Regions from separate parts of the Klebsiella terrigena genome, predicted to be linked through region 2. Evidence: predicted binding sites of a transcription regulator. Region 2 holds the regulator's gene; each other region holds the start of a gene.
The links. Region 2 encodes PurR, which represses purine synthesis genes. Its sites were predicted from a motif close to CANGCAAACGTTTGCNTG; they were not measured.
Positions count from the first base shown of each region.

Region 1: the regulator PurR is predicted to act here: its motif matches at 2,197-2,214, upstream of HCK03_RS20835 (nucleoside-specific channel-forming protein Tsx).
Region 3: the regulator PurR is predicted to act here: its motif matches at 1,723-1,740, upstream of tusA (sulfurtransferase TusA).

Region 1 covers NZ_CP050508.1:4,438,319-4,441,824, reverse strand. The annotation lists gene HCK03_RS20845 (VOC family protein) at 1-377, shown strand, start outside; gene HCK03_RS20840 (helix-turn-helix transcriptional regulator) at 427-1,122, shown strand; gene HCK03_RS20835 (nucleoside-specific channel-forming protein Tsx) at 1,174-2,058, opposite strand; gene HCK03_RS20830 (SadB/YajI family lipoprotein) at 2,352-2,894, opposite strand; gene nrdR (transcriptional regulator NrdR) at 3,043-3,492, shown strand; gene ribD (bifunctional diaminohydroxyphosphoribosylaminopyrimidine deaminase/5-amino-6-(5-phosphoribosylamino)uracil reductase RibD) at 3,496-3,506, shown strand, end outside.
Region 2 covers NZ_CP050508.1:2,443,685-2,447,190, reverse strand. The annotation lists gene HCK03_RS11485 (MFS transporter) at 1-1,054, opposite strand, end outside; gene cydH (cytochrome bd-I oxidase subunit CydH) at 1,218-1,307, opposite strand; gene purR (HTH-type transcriptional repressor PurR) at 1,602-2,627, shown strand; gene punR (DNA-binding transcriptional activator PunR) at 2,644-3,506, opposite strand, start outside.
Region 3 covers NZ_CP050508.1:300,720-304,225, reverse strand. The annotation lists gene zntA (Zn(II)/Cd(II)/Pb(II) translocating P-type ATPase ZntA) at 1-1,379, shown strand, start outside; gene tusA (sulfurtransferase TusA) at 1,419-1,664, opposite strand; gene HCK03_RS01375 (7-cyano-7-deazaguanine/7-aminomethyl-7-deazaguanine transporter) at 1,898-2,563, shown strand; gene HCK03_RS01370 (DcrB family lipoprotein) at 2,637-3,194, shown strand.

The sequences.
Region 1 (3,506 bases), 2.0 Mb from region 2:
TGAACAACGTAATTAACTGGTTTGAAATTCCGGTCGCCGATATGGATCGTGCGGTGGCGTTTTACGAGCCGGTGCTGCAGGTGACGCTGCGTCGGGAAAATATGGATTGTGCTGAAATGGCCGTGTTCCCGTACCAGGACCCGGCTCCCGGCGGCGCGTTGGCAAAATTTGACGGGGTTAAACCTGCCGATCAGGGATGTATTATCTATCTGCATACTGACAATCTGGCCGCGACGCTCGACCGCGTAAGCTCCGCCGGCGGGCGCTGCGTCTTTGGCCCGCTTGAGCTGGCGAAGGATATTGGCACCATCGCGCTGTTTATTGACAGCGAAGGTAATCGGATTGGCCTGCATCAACCGAAGAACCTGTCCCGTTAATGCTCAAAGACGCCTGCGGGACAGGCCCTAAACAGTAAGAGAAGAGAGAATGAGCCGACGCGCCGACCGCCTTTTTCAAATCGTGCAGATCCTGCGGGGGAGAAGGCTGACCACCGCCGGACTGCTGGCGGAGCGGCTCGGCGTATCGGAGCGCACCATCTACCGGGATATCCGCGATTTGTCGCTCTCCGGCGTGCCGGTGGAGGGTGAGGCCGGCAGCGGATATCGCCTGCTGGCCGGCTACAGCTTGCCGCCGCTAATGCTGACGACCCAGGAGTCGGAAGCGCTGGTGGCCGCCATTCGGCTGCTGCAAACCTGGGGCGGCGAATCGCTGTCCCAGGCGCTGGAGTCGGCTCAGGAAAAGGTGCTGGCGATTTTACCTGAGGAGAGCCGGCGCAAGGCCGAGCAGTCGCGGCTGTTTGCGCCGGACTTTGGCGTTCAGGGCTACAGCAAGACGCAGTTCGATCTGGTGCATCGGGCGGTTTCCGGTCAGCGGGTGCTGGCGCTGCACTATCGCGATGAAGCAGGAAAGGTGTCGCAGCGTGAAGTGCTGCCGCTGGGGCTCTTTTTCTGGGGCGAGCGCTGGCTGCTGGTGAGCTGGTGCGAGCTGCGCGATGATTACCGCTGCTTTCGTCTCGACCGCTGCCTGGAAGTGGCGGCTACCGGGCGCCTTTTCAGCGAGCGGGCCGACCGTTCATTGAGTGATTTTCTGCGGAAGGTGAGGTGCGAAGATCGTGAGTCATAATGCGGGTCAATCGATATCCCCGGCGCAGAGGCCGGGGACCATCAGGCAGGATTAGAAGTTGTAACCCACCACGAAGTAACCACCCCAGCCGGTAGAGCGAACGTTGAAGTCGCCGTCACCGAAGTTCAGCTTCGCGTCGTTAGCCCACTGACCGCCGTTATGGAAGTAACGAGCCACTACCGAGTAGTGCCAGTGCGCGTAATTCAGCGCCAGGATATGGCTGGATGCGATGGAGTTGCTGGTGCGCGCGTGTTTGCCGTTCTGGTCGTAGAAGTTGTCATCGCCCAGATCGGAGCCCCAGTCAAAGTTAGTGAAGCCGATGTAGCTCAGCGAGCCGCCCCACAGGTCGGTCAGCGGAACAAAGTATTTCACCTTGAAGCGGTAGCCATCCCACTCGTTTTCGTTGGATGCGCCGTAGTTCTGCCACTGGTATTTTGCATAGACGTTCAGGGAGAGGCTCATCGGCAGGCCGGTATCGATGTCGGTACCGAGACCCATATACCAGGTGCTCTGACGACCGGAGGCGTTGCGGCCCATGTCGTAGATGTAGTTGTTAGCGAAATACCACTCTTTAAACGGACCGAAGCTCAGGTCGGTATTGGTCAGCTTATCGATAGAGAAACGCGGCTCAATTTCCATAAACAGCGGGGAACCGTGGTTCCAGATACCCTTGGCCGTGCTGTTACCGCCGAAGAATACCGGTGCATCCATGTAACCATAGAAATCAAACCAGTCTTTCTTGGCAAACGCTTCGTATTCCAGGTAGGTATCGTTACGGATTTGTGGCCCAAAACGGGTGTGGTAGCTACCCACCACGTTTACACTCTGGTGCCACCAATCAGACAGGTACTGCGGTTTGTCGTTTTCTGCCGCGCCGGCAGTGAAAGATGCGGAGAGCGCCACAACGGCGCTTGCTGCCAGTAATGTTTTTTTCATAATGATGCCACTGTTTAAATTGAGCCAAAAGGCGTGAAGAAAGTTGCCGAAGCGTTTCTAAATATTTCGTATTTCTGTGGCGTCTATTATAGAAATCATTGCTCACAAAAATACGTGTTGTTTCACAGATCGGAAACATACGTAATCGATTGCGTTCACGATTCTATGCATTTCTTGACAGAATGCCACTGAAATTCATCAGTGAGACCCATTTTTACTGAACTGTTGTGAAAAGTTGTAAGTGGATTTTAGGCGGGGAAAACCGGGCGTCAGAAACACCCGGTGGAAGCGGTTTACTGCGCGTCTGCGGGCTGAATATCGTGGATGCGCACGAAACCTAACTGTTCCGGCGTGACGCCGCTGAGGCGTAGCGGAATATCGACGTCGCTCGGTGCCAGAATGCTGGCGGGAGCGCTAATCAGCTGGTCGCGGACGTTGACTTCCCGGTAGCTCTCGGTGGTACCGCTGATCTGCCCAGAGGCCACGGTTGCGCTAAATGCCGGCAGCGGATCGTTTGATTCGCCCTGAATACGCAGCGTCAGGCGGGTGCCGTCGCCGTCGGGAACGATATCGCGCAGCGACATCCGCAGGGTGCCTATCTGGCTGTTCAGCCGCGCCGGGGTTTTCGCGCCGGGCAGCAGATAAACGCCGCTGCTGGACTTCGCGTTAAGGGCGTTTTGCTGGGTAATTTTCACCGTTTGCTGATTGAGCTGGGTCATCTCCTTGCTCAACGTGCTCACGCTCTGATTCATCTGGCGAACTTCGCTTTGTTGAGCGCAGGCGCTGAGCGTAAAAAGGCTACCCACAATCGCCAGCTGCAAATAACGTCTTGTCATGGTCGGGATTCCGTTAACAGAGGGATGCTTAATGGTAGATCGTTTGCATAAGCGCACTATAGATCCTTTGTCTCAAAAGCTCTTTCTTTGTAGTCGGGTCACTTCGCGGTAAACTACCTGCCAGTTTAACTTGATGCCAGGACGCGCTATGCACTGCCCTTTCTGTTTCGCCGTAGATACTAAAGTGATCGACTCTCGCCTGGTGGGGGAGGGCTCTTCTGTACGTCGTCGTCGGCAGTGCCTGGTCTGCAATGAACGCTTTACCACTTTCGAAGTGGCCGAGCTGGTGATGCCGCGAGTGGTAAAAAGCAACGACGTCCGCGAACCCTTCAACGAAGATAAGCTGCGCAGCGGGATGCTCAAAGCGTTAGAAAAGCGTCCGGTCAGCGCCGACGATGTAGAAATGGCGCTCAACCACATCAAAACGCATCTGCGCGGCACCGGTGAACGCGAAGTTCCCAGCAAAATGATCGGTAACCTGGTGATGGAGCAACTAAAGAAGCTCGATAAAGTCGCCTACATCCGCTTCGCTTCCGTCTATCGTAGTTTTGAAGACATCAAAGAATTCGGCGAAGAGATCGCCCGCTTACAGGATTAAGCCATGCATGACGA
Region 2 (3,506 bases):
CGCCGGAAATTACCGCCCCACCGGCCGCCGCGCCCAGCGCATTGCCAAGGTTAAACGCCCCGATATTCACCGAAGAAGAGAGCCCCGGCGCTTCGTGAGCCACGCGCATCACGCGCATCTGCAGCGGCGGCACCACGGCGAACGTCGCCGCGCCCCACACCACCATGCTGATGGCCGCGCCGACCTGCGACTGCGCCAGCAGCGGGATCGCCAGCATGATAACCATCAGCAGCAGTAAAAAGCCCTTCAGCGTGCCGGAAACCGAGCGGTCGGCAAATTTTCCGCCAAGATAGTTGCCCAGAGAGAAGCCGACGCCAATCAGCACCAGCATTGCGGTGACGAACAGCGGCGAAGCGTGGGTAATGGTATGCAGCACCGGCGAAATATAGGTATAGAGGGTGAACATCGCCCCGGCCCCGAGCACGGTGGTCAGCAGCGCGGAAAGCACCTGCGGCCGCATCAATACCGCCAGCTCCTCCTTCACGTTTGGCCGCTCCCCTGCGCTGCCTTTTGGCAGCGAGAACCACAGGCTGACCATCGCCACCAGGCCAAGGCCCGCCGTGGCGAGGAAGGACATGCGCCAGCCGATGGTTTCACCGAGCCAGGTCGCCGCCGGGACGCCGCCAATGTTGGCGATGGTCAGCCCCATAAACATGGTGGCTACCGCGCTGGCCTGCTTGTGCTTAGGAACCACGCTCGCAGCCACTACCGACCCGAGGCCGAAGAAGGCGCCGTGGTTCAGGCTGGTAATAATGCGCGAGAGCAGCAGCGTGGTGTAATCCGGCGCCATTGACGAGAGGACGTTGCCAAGGGTAAAAATAGCCATCAGGAAAATCAGCGCGCTGCGGCGCGCGCGGTGCGACAGCAGCAGCGTCATCAGCGGCGCCCCGACCATCACACCGATGGCATAAGCGCTGATCAGCATCCCCGCAGCGGGAATGGACACATCCACGCCTCTGGCGATAACCGGCAGTAATCCCATCGGGGAAAATTCGGTCGTACCGATACCAAACGCCCCAATGGCCAGCGCTAACAGGGGAAAGTTGATCTTCATGCAATGACTCCAGCAGACCGTCCTCAGCGACGGTATCTCATCAGAAGCGAAAAGCATGACATCAATCACAGAAAAACAAAAGTAAACGAAATGGCAAAAGATTTTTGCGAATTTGATAATAATGCGCGGAGATAGGGGGAAAGGAGCCTCTCCCCCGAAAAAATTAGTGCAGTACGGCGGTCAGCGCTGCGGCCACGATCAGGCCCAGAACAATAATCGTCGTGGTCAGCGAAAACTTTAAATCTGTATCCATCAATTTTCCCCCTGATTATCCCCACAAGAAAAGTGAGCCTGCTCATTTTTGCACAATATTGTATAAAAATCTTCTGAGATTTAGGGTGATGCACATTTTTACTCTTCCCCTTTGCCGCAAGATCGGACAAAATCCCACGCTAATTTGAAAGCGTATCGGCCATTGACCCCTTCCTGTCGTTCTGTGTCGTTTCCCGACGTGATGCAATGTTGAACATTGTACTCAGGGTGTGTATAGGCAAACGTTTCCGTATCGATAATCAGACGATCAGGTCAAGGTCTGGAGAGAGAAGTAATGGCAACAATTAAAGATGTAGCGAAGCGCGCAAACGTTTCCACTACAACAGTTTCACATGTAATTAACAAAACCCGCTTTGTCGCTGAAGAGACGCGCAACGCGGTATGGGCTGCCATCAAAGAGCTGCACTACTCTCCGAGTGCGGTGGCGCGCAGCCTGAAGGTTAATCACACCAAATCGATCGGTCTGCTGGCCACCAGCAGCGAAGCGGCCTATTTCGCCGAGATTATCGAGTCCGTTGAGAAGAGCTGCTTCCAGAAGGGCTACACCTTGATTCTCGGCAACGCCTGGAACGATCCGGAAAAGCAGCAGGCCTACCTGTCAATGATGGCGCAAAAGCGCGTCGACGGCCTGCTGGTGATGTGCTCCGAATATCCGCAGTCGGTGCTCTCCATGCTCGAAGAGTACCGCAACATCCCGATGGTGGTGATGGACTGGGGTGAGTCCAAGGCCGACTTTACCGATTCGGTTATCGATAACGCCTTTGAAGGCGGCTATATGGCCGGTCGTTACCTCGTTGAGCGCGGCCACCGTGAAATCGGCGTGATCCCGGGTCCGCTGGAGCGCAACACCGGCGCCGGGCGTCTGGCCGGTTTTATGAAAGCGATGGAAGAAGCGCAGATTAACGTCCCGGAAAGCTGGGTGGTTCAGGGCGACTTCGAGCCGGAGTCCGGCTACCGCGCGATGCAGCAGATCCTCAGCCAGCAGCATCGTCCGACCGCCATCTTCTGCGGCGGCGACATCATGGCGATGGGAGCGATTTGCGCCGCCGACGAAATGGGCCTGCGCGTTCCGCAGGATATTTCGCTGATTGGCTATGACAACGTGCGCAACGCCCGCTACTTTAGCCCGGCGCTGACCACCATTCATCAGCCAAAGGACTCTCTCGGCGAAGCCGCCTTCAATATGCTGATGGACCGCATCGTCAACAAGCGCGAAGAGTCGCAGTCTATCGAAGTTCACCCGCGGCTGGTCGAGCGCCGCTCGGTGATCGACGGCCCGTTCGTCGACTACCGCCGCTAATCCTGCCGGGCGTCGGCTATTCCGGCGCCCGCAGCCACTCCCGATTTAACGTTTCGCTGTCGCCAAGGTAGTCCAGCAGCCATGAGAGCGCCGGTGAGATATCGCTCTGCTGCCAGGTCAGGCAGCAGGCGGCGTCCGGGAACGGATTTTCCAGCGCCAGCGCCGTCCACTCACCGCTGTCGATCCACGGGCGGGCGAAGTGCGACGGCACCATGCCGATGCAGAGCCCGGCCGACAGGCAGGTTGCCGAGGCATCCCAGTCCGGCACCACCACCCTCTTCTGATTATCCAGCAGCCACGTCGTGCGCTTCGGCAGCGATCGGGAAGTATCTTCCCTGACCAGCGACGGCCAGTTGCGCAACGTGTCATCGCTCAGCGGGCCGTTCATTTTCGCCAGCGGATGGTGGCTGGCGACGACGCAGTGCCAGCTCAGCATGCCCATATCGCGAAAGGCGTAGCGTCCGCCGACCGGAATCGAGCGGGTCGCGCCGATGGCCAGCTCCACGCGGCCGTCGGCCAGCGCGTCCCAGACGCCGTTAAACACCTCCTGGAAAACAATCAGCTCGACGTCCGGAAAGTGGCGATAAAAATCGACAATCATCTGCCGCATCCGCGCCGGCTTCACGATATCGTCAACCGCGATCGAGAGCTGCCCGCGCCAGCCGTTGGCGATCTGCTGACACTGGCGGCGGGTGATCTGCATTTTTTTGATAACAGAACGCCCTTCCTGTAAAAACCACACCCCGGCGGGGGTGAGCTCAACGTCGCGGTGGCGACGTTCAAAGAGCGGAACGGCCAGCCACTCTTCGAGCTGACGCACGGTGTAGCTGACCGCCGAGGGTACACGATGCAGCTCCTGAGCCGCTGCGCTAAAGCTGC
Region 3 (3,506 bases), 2.1 Mb from region 2:
AGCTGATGACGCCGTTTGCCAGCTTCGATGAGAGCGCGTTAACCGGCGAATCCGTCCCGGTGGAACGCAGCGCCGGCCAGCGCGTGGCGGCAGGCGCAACCAGCGTCGACCGTCTGGTGCAGCTGACGGTCATCTCCGAACCCGGCGACAGCGCAATCGATCGTATTCTGAAGCTGATTGAGGAAGCCGAAGAGCGCCGGGCGCCCATCGAGCGTTTTATCGATCGCTTTAGCCGCATTTATACCCCGGCCATTATGCTCGTTGCCCTGCTGGTAGCCGTCGTACCGCCGCTGCTTTTTGCCGGTGCCTGGCTGCCGTGGATCTACAAGGGGCTGACGCTGCTGCTGATCGGCTGCCCGTGCGCGCTGGTGATTTCCACCCCGGCGGCAATCACCTCCGGGCTGGCGGTCGCGGCCCGTCGCGGTGCGCTGATTAAAGGCGGCGCCGCGCTTGAACAGCTGGGCCAGATTCGCCAGGTCGCCTTTGATAAAACCGGCACCCTGACCGTCGGCCAGCCGCGCGTGAGCGCAGCGATCGTCACCGCCGACATCGATGAGAACGACCTGCTGGCGCTGGCCGCCGCGGTGGAGCAAGGTTCCAGCCATCCGCTGGCCCAGGCCATCGTCCGCGAAGCGCAGCAGCGGGGGCTGAATATCCCCACCGCCAGCGCCCAGCGCGCGCTGGCCGGTTCCGGCATCGAAGCCGACGTTGCCGGCCGCCGGGTGCTGATTTGCGCGGCAGGTAAAGGCGCGGCGGCGGCGTATGAAGAGCAGATCCAGCAGTTGGAGAGCGCCGGCCAAACGGTGGTGCTGGTGCTGCGTGAGGATATCCTGCTCGGCATTCTGGCGCTGCGCGATACCCTGCGCGACGACGCCCGCCAGGCGGTTGAAGATCTGCGTCAGCTCGGCGTACAGGGGGTGATCCTGACCGGCGATAACCCGCGCGCGGCGGCGGCCATCGCCGACGAGCTGGGGCTGGCGTTCCGCGCCGGGCTGCTGCCTGCCGATAAGGTCACGGCGGTGATGGCGCTCAACGCCGAAGCGCCGCTGGCGATGGTCGGCGACGGCATCAACGACGCGCCGGCCATGAAGGCGGCCACCATCGGCATTGCGATGGGCAGCGGTACCGACGTGGCGCTGGAGACCGCCGACGCGGCGTTAACCCATAACCGCTTAACCGGCCTGGCGCAGATGATTTCGCTGGCTCGCGCCACCCATGCCAACATCCGGCAGAACATTGCGATTGCGCTGGGACTGAAGGGGATTTTCCTGATAACCACGCTGCTCGGCCTGACCGGACTTTGGCTGGCGGTGCTGGCGGATACCGGCGCCACGGTGCTGGTCACCGTCAACGCCCTGCGGCTGTTGCGCCAGAAGTAGCGGACGCGCTCCCCGCTGGCGCAGCGCTTAGCGGGGAGTTCAGTGGTTTTTACGAATCAAATAGCGGTACGGCAGGGCGCTAATCTCCTGCGCCACCAGCTCATGCTCCATAAAGCGGCAAAAGCCGGGAATATCGCGGGTTGTCGCCGGATCGTCGGCGATAATCAGCAGCGTCTCGCCAACCGGCATCGTACGCACGGCCTTGCGCACCATCATTACCGGCTCGGGGCAGCGCAGCCCCTGTGCATCCAAAGTGTGGTCAGGACTGGAAAAAAGTTCGCTCATTTTCATCTCACGTCAACAAAACGGCCCTAGTTTACCCCCACCCGCACGCGACGCAAGCCAGGTTAACGTTTGCGCGAAAAACAACCGTTGCATTACGCTCTCAACGCAGTATCATGCAGCCGTTTTTAATTGGGTTCCCTCACCCCAAATTTCAGTCCCTCACTCATTCATGTTGTAGAAAAGCGGCGACGCCTCTGCAGCCTGAAGGATAACGGGCATAAAAAGGTCACAATATGAATCCCTTTACTACCGTACAGCGTAAAAAAGCGCTGGTCTGGCTATCGCTATTCCATTTGCTGGTGATCACCTCCAGTAACTATCTGGTGCAGCTACCGATCTCCATTTTTGGTTTCCATACCACCTGGGGCGCGTTCAGCTTTCCGTTTATCTTCCTCGCCACCGATCTGACGGTACGCATTTTTGGCGCACCGCTGGCGCGACGCATCATCCTCGCGGTAATGGTCCCGGCGCTGCTGATCTCCTATGGCGTCTCCGCGCTGTTTTATATGGGCGAATGGCAGGGCTTTGCCGCACTGATGCACTTCAACCTGTTCGTGGCGCGTATCGCGGCCGCCAGCTTTATGGCCTATGCGCTGGGGCAGATCCTCGACGTCCACGTCTTTAACCGCCTGCGTCAAAACCGCCGCTGGTGGCTGGCGCCCACCGCCTCGACGCTGTTTGGCAACGTCAGCGACACGCTGGCCTTTTTCTTTATCGCCTTCTGGCGCAGCCCGGACCCGTTTATGGCGGCCCACTGGGGAGAAATCGCCATCGTTGACTACTGCTTCAAGGTGCTGATTAGCATCGTATTCTTCCTGCCGATGTACGGCATGTTGTTGAATATGCTGCTGAAAAAAATGGCGGATAAATCTGATTTGTCAGCATTGCAGCCAGGTTAAGAGTACTCGCAGACTGATGTGATAAGATAAGCGAATGAGCCGTTAATGGCCGTTTATCGAAAGGAAGATGTCAATGCGCAATTTGGTTAAATATGTCGGTATTGGCCTGCTGGTTGTGGGCCTTGCGGCCTGTGATAACAGCGATTCAAAAGCGCCAACCGAAGGGGCTGCGGCTGAAAGCAACGCCAGCGGACAAACCGTGAGCCTGCTGGACGGCAAACTGAGCTTCTCCCTGCCCGCTGGGATGACTGACCAGAGCGGGAAGCTGGGTACTCAGGCCAACAACATGCACGTCTATTCTGATGTCACAGGTCAGAAAGCGGTGATCGTGATTGTGGGCGACAGCACCACTGAAGAGCTGTCCGTACTGGCTCAGCGTCTGGAAGAGCAGCAGCGCAGCCGCGATCCGCAGCTGCAGGTCGTGACCAATAAATCCGTTGAGATCAAAGGCCACACGCTGCAGCAGCTGGACAGCATCATCTCCGCCAAAGGACAGACCGCCTGGTCTTCGGTTCTTCTCGGCAAGGTAGATGACAAGCTGCTGACCCTGCAGATCACTCTGCCGGCGGACAACCAGCAGCAGGCGCAGACTGCGGCGGAAAACATCATCAATACCCTGACCATTCAGTAACTCACGGTCAGAGGTTATGGCCTCCGGTGTCGCCACCGGGGGCCATTTTTTTTGGCCGCCGCCCCGACGGCACCGCGATCGTCAGCCGCGGGCAAATTAAACATCGCTCCCGGCCAATCCGCAGCCGGAAGCGAACTCCTTCAGGCGCCGGTTGCGGTATTCAGGTTCAGCGGATATGCCCCACTCGATGTTTCCCCGTTACCACGTCATCCGGTGAAAAACAGCTACCAGAACTGAATATTGATTTACGTCATTCACGGCTTAAATCGGGGAAATAAAACAGAATTCCCGCTGCCCCCGGCAGCCGGAGAT